One region of the Aeromonas jandaei genome, then DNA from elsewhere that is predicted to be linked to it. Evidence: predicted binding sites of a transcription regulator. Region 1 holds the regulator's gene; each other region holds the start of a gene.

Region 1 (4,460 bases):
CGACCGCCGGAATATCGGTGATATAGCCGATAAGGTGGCTACCGAAGAGGGCAAATATCAGGGTAAAACCGCTGGCGATGAGGGCCGCCCAGCCCAGATTGAGCAGGATGGCCTCCCGCAGCCGGTGCCGATCCCGCAAGCCGATGGCCCGCCCGACCATGGCCTCGACGGCATAGGCGAAGCCATCGAGCCCGTAGGAGATGAGCATCAGGAAGTTGAGCAGCACCGCATTCGCAGCCACCGCCACATCGCCCAGCCGGGCACCTTGCAGAGTCATAAAGGCAAAGCAGAGCTGCAGGGATAAGGAGCGCAGGAAGATATCGCGGTTGAGGCCAAGCAGCCGCACCATGGGAGCAAGCTGGCGCCAGCGCTGCCAGCCATCCTGCCACACCGTCGGCGCCAATTGCCGCAGCTGACGAGATACCAGCCAGATGCCGACCCCCAGCGCGCAGTAATCGGCCAGCACCGAGGCCGCCGCCACGCCGCGCACCTGCCAGCCGAGCCCCAGCACAAACAGGGCATCGAGCGCCATGTTGACCAGATTGGTGAGGATCAGCATCGCCATGGGACTGCGGGCATCCTGCATCCCCAGCAGCCAACCCATGATCACCAGATTGCAGAGCGCCGCCGGAGCGCTCCAGATCCGCACCGCCACGTACTGGCCAGCATAGAGCTGAACCTCGGGCGAGCCGCCGCTCAGGGCAATCAGCCGTGGCAGCAGGGGAAACAGCAGCAGAAGCAGAGCCAGCCCGAGGGCAACGGCCAGCCCCAACCCGCGCAGCAGGGTATCGAGCTGGGCCCGCCCGTCAGCAGCACCGTGCGCCTGCGCCGTCAGTCCGGTGGTCGACATCCTCAGGAAGCCGAGCAGCCAGAAGATGAGATTGATGAGGGTCGCCCCGACCGAGACGCCCCCGAGAAACCAGGCCTGCCCGAGATGACCGATCACCCAGGTATCCACCAGCCCCAGCAGGGGGGTGGTGATATTGGAGAAGACCATCGGCAGGGCGAGGGCAAAGACGGCGCGGTGGCGAGAGGGATCTCGCCACCAGTGGGCAACAGAGTGCGTCACTCTCAGTGACCTGTCAGCTTCAGGATGCGGGAGAAGTCGGAGAGCATGCTATCCATCTGCACCAGCGGTACCTGGCCGCGCTCCACCTTGGGCCGGAATACCCCCTGCAACTTGCCCTTGGGGTTGATGAGGACGATGGAGGCGGAGTGATCGATCAGGTAATCCTTCTCCCCCTCCTTGGCGATGGAGTAGACCAGCCCCAGATTGCGCACAAACGGGAACAGCTTGTCGTGTGGCGCCGTCGCCGCCTTGAACTCGGGGTTGAAGAAGGCGGTATAGGTTTTGAGACGGGCAGGATCATCGCGCTGGGGATCCGCCGAAACAAAGACCACCTGAGTGGTCGGTGCCAGCTTCTTCAACTGATCGTAGACGGAGCGGATATCCGCCAGCGTGGTGGGGCAGATATCGGGACAATAGGTGTAACCGACGAAGAGAAAGGTCCAGTGTCCCAGCAAGTTGGCCGGGGTGAATGGCTTGTTGTCGGCATCGATCAGCTGGAAGTTGTTGATGTCCCGCCCGACCGGATAGTAGTCAGCATGCTCCGGTCGTTTTGGCTGGGTGAGATAGAAGGCAAGGATCAGGCAGCCTGTCAGCAGCAGAAACAACAGAGGATAGCGAAGCTTCATCATAACAAGAGACCCTTTCGGTTCAGTACACACAGCATCGATAGCCAGACAGGTGGGGGATTGTACCCCAGCAGGGCATGAACTGGAGACTCCTTGTACACGGCTCTGTCAGGAACAGACCGTTTGGTTCAATTAAGCAGCAACCACAAAAACAAAAACCGGCTCTTTAAGCGAGCCGGTTTTGTGGGTCTCTGCCGCCATCCATCCCCTTCACGGGCGGTTAATGCGCCTCTGCTGCAGCATTTTGCCGAGCGCTCTGGCACTGATGGGGATCACGGGCGCCAACCAGTTTTCCTGCGACTTGGCAACACCATGGCTCCGCTTGAATAGCAGCACCAACTGTACCACCTTCTCTTTCGGGCAACCCAGCCAGAGCGTCCAGTGCGAGCCCTTGTGGTGCAGCCAGAGCCCGTAAAACCAGGTCAACCGGCTGCCTCTGAAAAAACGGGTGATGGAGGATACCGGTGCCAGTTCCCTCACCCCTGTATCCCATGGAGATCTCGATGCCATAACCAGTCCTCCCTGACCGACAAGTTATGCTGTTTCGCCTGCCCGACTCTGCCGGCAGCACGGCGACTTGCCATACCACGAGTGACGCCCCATGGCAGGGGTGCCCCCTCTCCCTTCATATCCCGTGAAGGTGCATTGCCCACGCTTGTTCTGAATTTGCCCCTATTACCCGCCACAGGCCGGCAACGCATGGCAAGAAGTCTCTTTATTGGCGAGACCCTGATTTGAGCATATATCCGAAATGAATGATTGGCAGCCACTCCCTTCGTCGAACGCCTATCGAGTCTCGCAGCAATGGGCTAGCGGCCAGGCCAACAGGAAAGGCGCAAAACAAAACGGCCTCCCGCAGGAGGCCGTCTCATAGCAAAGGGGAAATTACATCCAGTCGGCGTTGCGGATCACGCCGACGGCCAGACCTTCGATAGTGAGGTGCTGGCTGGAGAGATCCACCTCGATGGGGGAGAGCTCTTCGTTTTCCGGCAGCAGCCACACCTGGCTACCCTTGCGCTGGAAGCGCTTGACGGTGACATCCTCATCGAGACGAGCCACCACCACCTGACCATTGCGCACCTCCTGAGTCTTGTGCACAGCCAGCAGGTCGCCATCCAGAATGCCGATGTTCTTCATGCTCATCCCCTGCACCCGCAGCAGAAAATCTGCCCGCGGATGGAACAGGGCAGGATCCACCTGATAGTGGCTCTCGATATGCTCCTGCGCCAGGATAGGTTCGCCGGCAGCCACCTTGCCAATCAGGGGCAGGCCGCTCTCTTCCAGCACCTCTTCCTCCTCTTCAAGCAGCAGGCGGATGCCGCGGGACGTGCCCGGCATGATCTCGATGACCCCTTTTTTGGCCAGGGCCTTCAGATGTTCTTCGGCCGCATTGGCCGACTTGAAACCAAGCTTCTGGGCAATCTCGGCGCGAGTCGGCGGCATGCCGGTTTCGCTCATATTCGCCTTGATCAACTCCAGCACTTCGGCCTGGCGGGGAGTAAGGGGTTTCATAGAATGGGCACCTGTCTTTTTATACAGCACACTGGCAGTATATACAGTGCAGTGACCAAGGCAAGGCAGAGCTGACATTTGTCGCGACAAACCGCTCATTTATCGCTGTTTTGATCCTGCGCAGCTGACTCATCGTACCTCTCGGCGACAAGGGGCCGCCGATTTGCTATGCTCACGCCGCATTTTTTTGGAGAGCAGACACACATGTCCCTAGGACAGAAGATTTCCAGAGCCATCTTGCAATGGCCGGTCAGCGGCTTGGTCAATCACAAGAGCCTGCCGGAAAATCCCATCACAGAACTCAATCTGGATCCGGCCAGACCCATCGTCTACGCCCTGAAGACCAGTTCGATCACTGACCTGATGACCCTGCAGCAATGCTGTGAGGATCTCGGTCTGCCCGGCCCCTTCACGCCGCTGGAGCTTAACAGCCAGCTGCTGCCGCGCTATGTCTGTCTGGATCGTCCGCCTCCCCTGTTTGGCAAACGCAGCAAACCTCTCCCCTTCCTGCAGGAGTTCCACCAGCTGCTGGATCTGCACAAGCAGGATCCCGAGCTGGATATCCAGGTGGTGCCCGTCACCCTGTTCTGGGGCCGCGCCCCGGGTCGGGAAGGCGAAGAGGCATCCGGCTGGAACATCATCAGCAGTCTGGCGCCGAACCGGCTGAAGAAGGCGCTCATCGTGATCCTCAAGGGTCGCGAGAATCTGGTGCGCTTCTCGCCGCCGCTCTCCCTGCGCTATATGGCCGACAAGCACGGCACTGACGAAGGGATCGCCCACAAACTGGCGCGGGTGGCTCGCACCCACTTCAGCCGCCAGCAACTCGCAGCCACCGGCCCGAAACTGCCGAACCGCCACCTGCTGTTCAAACAGCTGCTCGACTCCGAAGTGATCCAGCAGGCGATTGAAGAGGAGGCCCAGCGCGAAGGGATCAGCCTCGAGAAAGCCAAGAAGCGGGCTCACGGCTATATGGACGAGATCGCCTCCGACTTCTCCTACCGGCTGATCCGCCTTGGCGAGAGTTTCCTCGGCTGGCTGTGGAACAAGCTCTACCGCGGGCTCTCCGTCAACGGCGCCGAGAAGGTACGCCAGCTGGCACAGGAGGGGCACGAGATCGTCTACGTCCCCTGCCACCGCAGCCACATGGACTACCTGCTGCTCTCCTACGTTATCTATCACCAGGGGATGGTGCCGCCCCATATCGCGGCGGGTATCAACCTCAACTTCTGGCCGGCGGGCCCGATTTTCCGCCA
Region 2 (4,460 bases), 720 kb from region 1:
TGCTCTCGGCGGCGTTTTTGCCTCCCTGTTGACCCAAAGCGGTCAGTCAACACGAGTGTTGTTGCGCGAGCATCATCAATCCACCCTGCATCCGGGGTTTGATTTCACCTCGCTGGAAGGGCACGTTCAGCTGCTCAATATCGAACGTGGTTTCGCCAGCAAACCGGGCAAGATCAAGCGCCTGCTGGTGATGACCAAAGCCAGTCAGGTGGTGGCCGCACTGGCGCCGCTGGTTGGCAAGCTGGATGCCGAAGTGCCCATCATATTGCTGCACAACGGCATGGGGATTGCCGAACAGGTTGTTGCCATGTTCCCCCACAATCCGGTTATTGCCGGGGTGACCAGCCATGGTGCCATGCAGCTGGGCCATTTCGTGTTTCGCCACACCGGCAAGGGCGAAACCTGGCTCGGGCCGGTCAATGAGGCCGCCAGGGCTCATGCTGCTCTGGCTGACGAACTGGCACTGGCGCTCGGTCAGGCCGGTTGGGATGAGCAGATTTTGCAGCGTCAGTGGCAAAAGCTGGCCATCAACTGCGCCATCAACCCGCTGACTGCGTTGCACAAGCTGAAAAATGGCGAGCTGGCAGGCCCCCGCTTTGCTGATGCACTGCAGCAGGTCTGTGTCGAGGTGGCCGATGTGATGAGCGCACAAGGCATTGCCACGACCGCTGAAGAGTTGCTGCGCCGGGTGATGACTGTGGTCGAGCTGACCGCCGACAACTACTCCTCCATGTGTCAGGATATGGAGCTTGGTCGAGAGACCGAGATCGAAGCGATCACCGGATTCCTCCTGGCCAAAGCGGCCGAGCATGGCATCGCGGTCCCGGTCAATCAGGGACTCTATCAGGCGGTCAAAGAGAAGAGTCAGACAGCCTGAGTTTGACGAGGTCAACAGCAAGGAGGCAAAGATGAGCGTACTGGTTCTGGTTGCGCCCGGATCGGAAGAGATCGAGACGGTGGCGATTGTCGATACCTTGGTGCGTGCCCAGCTGGAGGTGGTGTTGGCCTCCTGTTGCCCGCTTGGCAAGCGCCAGATCAAAGCATCGCGCGGGGTTCAGCTGGTGGCCGACTGCCATATCGATGAGCTGGCGCCTCGTGATTTCGAGGCTATCGTTGTGCCGGGTGGCCTGCCTGGCAGCGAAGTGATCCGCGATACCCCGCTTGCCATCGAGCTGCTCAGTGCGCAGGCAAGTGCTGGTCGCTGGCGAGCTGCCATCTGCGCAGCTCCTGCCGTTGTGCTGCACCACCACGGCTTGCTGGATAAGGCTTGCGTGACTTGTCACCCCGCTTTTCAGGCTCGGTTGCCAGCAACGCAGCTCTCCACCGCTCGGGTCGTAAGGGATGAGATGCATCGCCTGATCACCAGCCAGGGGCCGGGCAGCGCCATCGAGTTTGCCCTCGAACTGGTGCGGGTGCTGCGTAGTGATGAGCTGGCTGCGGCGGTTGCAGCGCCTATGGTGTTGCCTTAGCGAAGGGTTATCTGCTTCATGAGCCTTTATCTGGGCTTTCATCTTGCCTAAAAACGGGCCCCTGCCATATCGGCAGGGGCCCGTTTTTCTATGCCCGGACGATAACCCGGGTCAGTAGTCGTACTCTTTGCACTGTTTCTTGTTGAATTCGGTGCGCCAGCGGGAGAGTTCTTCCTGCGTGCCCAGCTTGTCCCCCTTCTTGATGGCTTGTTCCAGTGCCGCGATGCGATCGTAGAGCCAACGGCACTCGGCGGTCGGATTGTTTTTGCCGATCCCGGCGAGCGGCAGCAGACAGAGTCCCAACCAGAGGTATTTCATTGCCAACACTCCTTGTTGCAGTGATTGATGAGGTCTCTTTGGAGTCTAACAGGATAGCAGCCATTGATTGAGATAGAGCTCCTCCCTGGCTTGCAGTAATATGATGCGATGTCTGTTTATTTATACAGTGGTATGCGCAAAATCATCCATATCGACATGGACTGCTTTTTTGCCGCGGTGGAGATGCGGGATAACCCCGCATTGCGGGAAGTACCGCTGGCGATAGGGGGGGCGTCCGAGCGGCGTGGCGTCATTTCGACCTGCAATTATGTTGCCCGCCGCTTTGGTGTGCGCTCGGCGATGCCCACTGCGCTGGCGAAAAAGCTCTGTCCGCCGCTGGTGCTGTTGCCGGGAAGGATGGCGCTCTACAAGGATATTTCCCGCCAGCTAAGAGCCATTTTTCATCGCTATACCGATCAGGTAGAGCCCTTGTCGCTGGATGAGGCTTATCTCGATGTCACTCACAGTGGCTGTTGTGGTGGCAGTGCAACCCTGATGGCCCGGGAGATCCGTCATGCCATCGTCACCGAACTGGGACTGACCGCTTCGGCTGGCGTAGCGCCAAACAAGTTTCTGGCCAAGCTCGCCTCGGAGCAGCGCAAACCGGATGGTCTGTTCATTATCCGCCCTGACGAGGTGGAGGCGTTTACCTGCCTGCTTCCTCTTGGCAAGTTGCCCGGCGTCGGGCGCAAGACGGCAGAGCGGCTGGAGGCGCAAGGGCTGTTCACTTGCGAGGATGCCCGGGCACTGGCGCCTGAGGAGTTGCAAAGCCGGTTCGGCAAGCTGGGCGAGATGCTGACGAGCCGCATCTGGGGTCTGGATGAAGAGCCGGTGCAGGCACAGCGGGTTCGCAAGACGGTTGGCGTGGAAACCACACTGGCAAGCGATCTCTGTGATGAATTGGCCTGCATGGAGGTGCTAAATCGACTGTTACCCGAGCTGGAGCGCCGCTTCCAGCAGGTCTGCCCGGCAGAACAGCTTATGGGGCAGGGGATCAAGCTCAAATTTGCTGATTTTCACCAGACAACTGTTTATCGCAGTCAGGGAGGATATCAGGCCGAGTTGTTCATACCCTTATTGAAAGAGGGGTTGCTGCGGGCGCAAGGGCGATCGGTACGTCTGCTGGGGTTGGTGGTGGGTTTGCCGAAAGAGGGAGAAGTTAACCAACTATCGCTGGATTTGCTCTGAGATAGTTAAGTTTTTGTTTATAAAGTCGATAAACTATCCATATCGCTATGACGTTAGGAATATTGGCATGAGTGCTCTTTCTGTCCAGGGTCGGATCACCCTGATTGCCGGTTGTTGTTTGTTGGTTACCGCAGCCGCTCTGGTTGCTTCATCTCTTTACAATGCCAACAAGATGCAGGCGCAAGTGCGACAAGCAACAATGCACGAGGCTCAGCAATCGGCAGAAAACTGGATGAAAGCGATGGGTGCTGAGCAGGCTGCCAAGGTGACCAGTTATCTGGACGAGGCCTATTTCCGGGCGACTCTGCTTGCTGAAAATGTGCTGTTCCAGCGCAAGAATGCGGCCGACAACTTTGTTCACTCCGAGGCGCTACGTGGCGCTATCAACCAGCAGCTGCACGATGCCGCAGCCTCTTCCACCAATCTGCTCGGCGTTTACGCTGTGTTTGAACCCGATCAGCTGGACGGAGAGGACAGCAACTATCAGGGCTCCAGCGAGATTGGCTCCAATGATAAAGGGCGTTTTTCAACCTATTGGGCCTATGACAACGGCAAGCTGGTACCTGAAGTGCAAAACGAGGATGTGCTGGCTGACGAAACGCCGACCGCATCTGGCGGCGTTGAAAACGAGTGGTATCGTTGCAGCATCCGCACCAAGGCGCTCTGCCTGCTTGAACCATATCTGGATGACGTCGGCGATAAAAAGGTTCTGATCACATCGGTGAGCACCCCTTTGCTGGATAACGGCAACTTGCTGGGGATGGTTGGCGTCGATATCTCTTTGACTGCATTGCAGAATCTGGTTTCCACCATGGACAAGGAGCTCTATGACGGCAAAGGCAGGATCTTGCTGGTCAGCCATGAAGGGCGTGTGGCAGGTGCTGATCAATTCGATGTCACGCTGGGGCGAGCACTGGAGCAGAAGTATCAGGGGCTGGCTGCTGACCTGAAAGGGTGGCTCAACCAAGGACAGGAGCTGAGCCGCTGGAGCAGCGACGGCTCCATACTGCAAACTTTTGTCCCCGTGACCATGCGTGGTACCGATCGCAAGTGGGGCATCTATATCGAATTGCCCCGAGCCGTGGTGCTTGCATCGGCCCAGCAGCTGCAAGAGGCGCTCGCCAGTGAATCAAGCCGCAGCGTCGCCACCCAGCTCGGGATTGGCGCGCTTATCTCCTTGCTGGCTTTGAGCTTTATCTGGCTGATGGCCCGTCAAATCGTTGCCCCCATCCGTGCCGTGGTTGCCCGACTCAAGGATATTGCCACTGGTGAAGGGGATTTGACCCAGCGCATCGAAATTCATCGTCAGGACGAGATCGGCGAGCTGGCCAAGTGGTTCAACAGCTTCCTCAACAAACTGCAATCGACCATCAGTCAGGTCATCGCTACTGTAGAAGGAACGCGTACCAGTGCCGAGCAGGCGGCGCATGTCGCCGAGCGCACCAGCAGCGGTATGCAGACCCAGTATCAGGAGGTCGATCTGGT
Region 3 (4,460 bases), 1.0 Mb from region 1:
CACATCACGATTCTTCAGCAGGTAGTAGGAGGAGATGCCCAGAACGAACATGGCGCCACAGGTATAGCCAGCCGCCACGGTGTGGACGAACTTGACCTGAGCAACCGGGTTGAAGACCAGGTCTGCGAAGCTCACCATCTCCATCCGCATGGATTCGAAGTTGAACTCGGCACCAACCGGGTTCTGCATCCAGCCGTTGGCAACCAGGATCCAGAGGGCAGATAGGTTGGTACCCAGCGCCATCAACCAGGTCGCAACCAGGTGTTGATGCTTGCTCAGGCGATCCCAACCGAAGAAGAACATGCCGACGAAAGTAGATTCAAGGAAGAAAGCCATCAGACCTTCGATAGCCAGTGGGGCCCCGAAGATGTCGCCAACATAGTGGGAGTAGTAAGCCCAGTTGGTTCCGAACTGGAACTCCATGGTCAAACCGGTCGTTACCCCGAGGGCGAAGTTAATGGCGAACAACTTACCCCAGAACTTGGTCATGTCCTTGTAGATGGGGTTGTTGGTCATAACATAGACAGATTCCATGATCGCGAGAATGAAGGTCATTCCCAGCGTCAGGGGGACAAACAAGAAGTGATAAAGGGCCGTCGCAGCGAACTGGAACCGCGATAGGTCGACCACATGCTCAGCAATCATGATGTTTCCTCACCGATTATTGGCACGGCTATTTTAAGTTTTAAGCACAAAGCTTCCGTTGATGGCCATCAAATGGGTCCCGCCATGAGCACTCACAACAAAACCCCATTACTAACAACCAGCATTAACAACAAGGCAATAACTGAGAACAAAGAAAGCTAATGTTTAACATTTATAAAACAACCAGCTGGAATTTATTCTCGCCCATGATGACTGTGGTTTTATATCACCTTTATTTGATTGAAATCAATGTAAAAGCACCCGCCAAAGATGGCTGCAAAAGGCATTTTTAAACTATTTAACGTCTGATGACATGAGTCAGATCACAGAATAACAAAAACAGTAATTTATTGATTTAAATCAATTTAATTATTTAACCGACAATGCCTTCATTTAATTTTAAAAATGGAGCCAAGCCTCTTTTTCTTATGTTATTCGCAACTGACTCCGGCTCTGAAAAACACAATTTAATACTGCTAAAAATGCATACTCATGCGAGCCAAACCAATCAAAAAATAAATTAGATAAACTAATCTGAACGGTGCAATTTTTCTTGTTTGCCCACGCCGATTCGAACTCCTACAATGCGCCTCGCAGTGAGGGCATACCCTTGGATACAGGCCGGTTAATCGGGGTTCACGGTACGTATTCGACCATCATTTTGAACCTGACTATTGGAATCGAAGATGAAAAAGTTTGTTGCTAAAACCATCCGTTACTACAAGCTTTCCTTTGTTCAGCTCTATCAACTGAACCGACTCTGAGAGCTCGCGACGGCTCACCTGTTTATTTTCCGGTCTGTGTCCAGACGCACTCACTGTCTGTGAACATCCATCCTGAATTGTCTTTGCCCACCGCATCCGCCGTGGGCTTTTTTTTGCCCGGATAACAAAAAACCGCCTTATGTGGCGGTTTTTTACTCAAACAGCTGTTTTCTTACTTCTCATCAGGCCGCTGAAGGCCAAAATGAGCATATGCCCGCGTAGTCGCTATCCGCCCTCTTGGGGTACGTTGCAGATAGCCCTGCTGGATCAGATAGGGCTCCAGTACATCCTCAATGGTATCTTTCTCTTCACCGATAGCCGCCGCCAGGTTATCGAGACCCACCGGCCCCCCCATAAACTTGTCTATGACAGCCAACAATAACTTGCGGTCCATAAAATCAAACCCCTCATTATCGACGTCCAGCATGTCCATCGCCCGCGCAGCGATGGGGCCATCGATCCGGCCATCGGATTTGACCTGGGCAAAGTCGCGCACCCGTCTTAACAAGCGGTTAGCAATCCGCGGCGTGCCGCGAGAGCGACGAGCGACCTCAATGGCACCATCTTCTGTCATGTCGAGCCCCAGACAGCGAGCACTGCGGGAGACGATATCGGTGAGATCCTTGACGTTGTAGAACTCGAGGCGTTGCACGATGCCGAAGCGATCCCGCAGCGGGCTGGTGAGAGAGCCGGCCCGGGTGGTAGCACCGATCAGGGTAAAGGGGGGCAGATCGAGCTTGATGGAGCGGGCCGCCGGCCCCTCCCCGATCATGATATCGAGCTGGTAATCCTCCATCGCCGGATAGAGCACCTCTTCCACCACCGGGCTGAGGCGGTGGATCTCGTCGATAAAGAGCACATCGTGTGGTTCGAGGTTGGTGAGCAATGCAGCCAGATCACCCGCTTTCTCCAACACGGGGCCAGAGGTGGTCTTGATGTTGACCCCCATCTCGTTGGCGACGATGTTGGCGAGGGTGGTCTTGCCCAGACCCGGCGGGCCGAAGATCAGCAGGTGATCGAGCGCCTCCCCCCGCTGCCGCGCCGCCTCGATAAAGATCTCCATCTGCTCGCAAACGGCATCCTGACCGGTATAGTCCGCCAGTTTTTTGGGGCGGATGGCACGGTCGATTATGTCGTCCTCACGGGCGGCACTGGACGAAATGAGACGATCTGCTTCAATCATCTGCTACCTCACACCAGACTACGCAGGGATTCGCGGATGATATCTTCCACCGACATGCCATCTTTGGCGATCTTGCTGACGATCTGGCTCGCCTGTTGCGGCTTGTAACCGAGCGCCACCAGGGCGCTGGCCGCCTCTTCCGCGGCATCCGGAGCCCGCAGTTCCGGCTCGCGAGATGGCAAGGTGACCGCTGCCGGGGAGAAGAGATCATGACTGACCCATCCCTTGAGACGATCCTTCATCTCCACCACCAGCCGTTCAGCCGTCTTCTTGCCTACCCCTGGCAGCTTGACCAGTGAGCTTATCTCTTCACGCTCGACACAGATGACAAACTGACTGGCCGTCATACCGGAGAGAATCGCCAGCGCCAGCTTGGGGCCGACCCCGTTGGTCTTGATCAGCTCGCGGAACAGGGCCCGCTCCTGCTTGTGGTTGAAACCATAGAGCAGCTGGGCATCCTCACGCACCACAAAATGGGTGTGGATGGTCGCCTCCTTGCCGATTTCCGGCAAATCATAGAAACAGCTCATTGGCATCTGCACCTCGTAGCCAACGCCACCCACTTCCAGCAAAACCTCGGGGGGCTGCTTCTCAATGACAATGCCTCTCAAGCGACCAATCACGGCTCTCTCCTCACCAGTACAGCAATTCGCAAATTGGCTCATAGCATAAAGAATAACTGGATAAGTATCCAGCATTGCCCTATCGGTGGCCGCTCATCGGAGAAGCATTTTATGCAAGATCCACCATGCTTGATCCTGTGCTTTTTCAGGCACGGGATAACCGGTAGCCGACTCCGCATCTTTGGCAAACATGGCGTTGTCTGATTAGACTTATTCGGCACCTGATAGTGCTATACACCAAGGAAGGCCATCACATGAAGATTGTTACGACCTCAAATCTGGGCCTCACCATATTGCTTGGCTGCACGCTGGGCATGGGGATCGTCGGCTGGTACGGCAGCCAGCGACTGGCCAATCTGCTCTCCTATGTATTGGGGGCAGCCTGGCAAACTGCAGATGGCGCCATGGAAGGCTCCATCGAACTGGGCCACCAGCAACTGCAAATACAGAAGATGCTCAACGGGATCCCGCTCGATAATGGCAAACTGAATTCAGCCAAGGCGGCAACCGATGATGCACTGACGCGGGTGGCCAACGGGCAACTCATCGACCCTTCCGCAGTCAAGATCATGCAGCAGCAGCAGCAGGACTATCGACAGCAGCAAGATGCCTTGTTGGCGCTCTATCGCAGCTATACCGATGTGGATCAATCCTTGCGCGATAATGCCGATCGACTGGCTCGCCTCTCGGAACAGATGGAGGTCATCGGTGATGGGGCCGTGGAAGGCCTGACGCAATCGCCTGATCAACCCATTAGCTGGAATGGCGGTCTGGAAACGCGATGGGAGGCTGCCGATGGCGGTATGGAGGCCAATATCGGCTTCTTGCGTCAACTCTACGCCATGGAAAAGATGCGTAGACTCGGCATCTCGGATGCCATCAAAAAGGAGCTGGAAGAGGCAATCACATTTTATGAGAGTGCCGCCAGCCGGATGCTGGCCACTGGCATGTTCGATGCACAGGGCAGCGGAGAATTCGGCGGCCATACGCTGTCGAGCCAATACCGCGAGCTGCAGGCCCGCCACAAACAGTTGCTGGGCAGCTGGCTAGCGGCCCTCGCCAGTTATCAGACACAACAGGCGACCTATGAGCAAAGCGCAGATCAACTAGCGCAACAGCTGGTCGATGTCGAGGCAAAAGGCGATGCAACCGTGGAAGATCAGATTATCCAGCTCAATGGCATCATCGGCCAGACCAACACTCTGATCCTGGCTGGCCTTGTATTCAGCCTCGTCATCGTCACCC

Evidence for each region. The regulator LexA, encoded in region 1, represses DNA repair genes until DNA is damaged. The targets are predictions, from matches to a motif close to ANCTGTNTNNNNANACAGNT.
Region 2: dinB (DNA polymerase IV) is a predicted target of LexA. The motif match lies at 1,898-1,917, and genes of this name have one in related genera.
Region 3: ruvA (Holliday junction branch migration protein RuvA) is a predicted target of LexA. The motif match lies at 3,270-3,289, and genes of this name have one in related genera.

Annotation. Positions count from the first base shown of each region.
Region 1 is NZ_CP149571.1:1,174,040-1,178,499, reverse strand. Features, by position in the region: gene dinF (MATE family efflux transporter DinF) at 1-1,069, opposite strand, end outside; gene WE862_RS05730 (SCO family protein) at 1,072-1,698, opposite strand; gene WE862_RS05725 (hypothetical protein) at 1,906-2,121, opposite strand; gene lexA (transcriptional repressor LexA) at 2,581-3,207, opposite strand; gene plsB (glycerol-3-phosphate 1-O-acyltransferase PlsB) at 3,412-4,460, shown strand, end outside.
Region 2 is NZ_CP149571.1:1,892,183-1,896,642, forward strand. Features, by position in the region: gene WE862_RS09275 (ketopantoate reductase family protein) at 1-877, shown strand, start outside; gene WE862_RS09280 (DJ-1 family glyoxalase III) at 909-1,469, shown strand; gene WE862_RS09285 (hypothetical protein) at 1,581-1,787, opposite strand; gene dinB (DNA polymerase IV) at 1,920-2,975, shown strand; gene WE862_RS09295 (methyl-accepting chemotaxis protein) at 3,043-4,460, shown strand, end outside.
Region 3 is NZ_CP149571.1:154,269-158,728, forward strand. Features, by position in the region: partial or broken gene WE862_RS00790 (cytochrome ubiquinol oxidase subunit I) at 1-645, opposite strand, end outside; gene ruvB (Holliday junction branch migration DNA helicase RuvB) at 1,582-2,592, opposite strand; gene ruvA (Holliday junction branch migration protein RuvA) at 2,601-3,215, opposite strand; gene WE862_RS00805 (methyl-accepting chemotaxis protein) at 3,470-4,460, shown strand, end outside.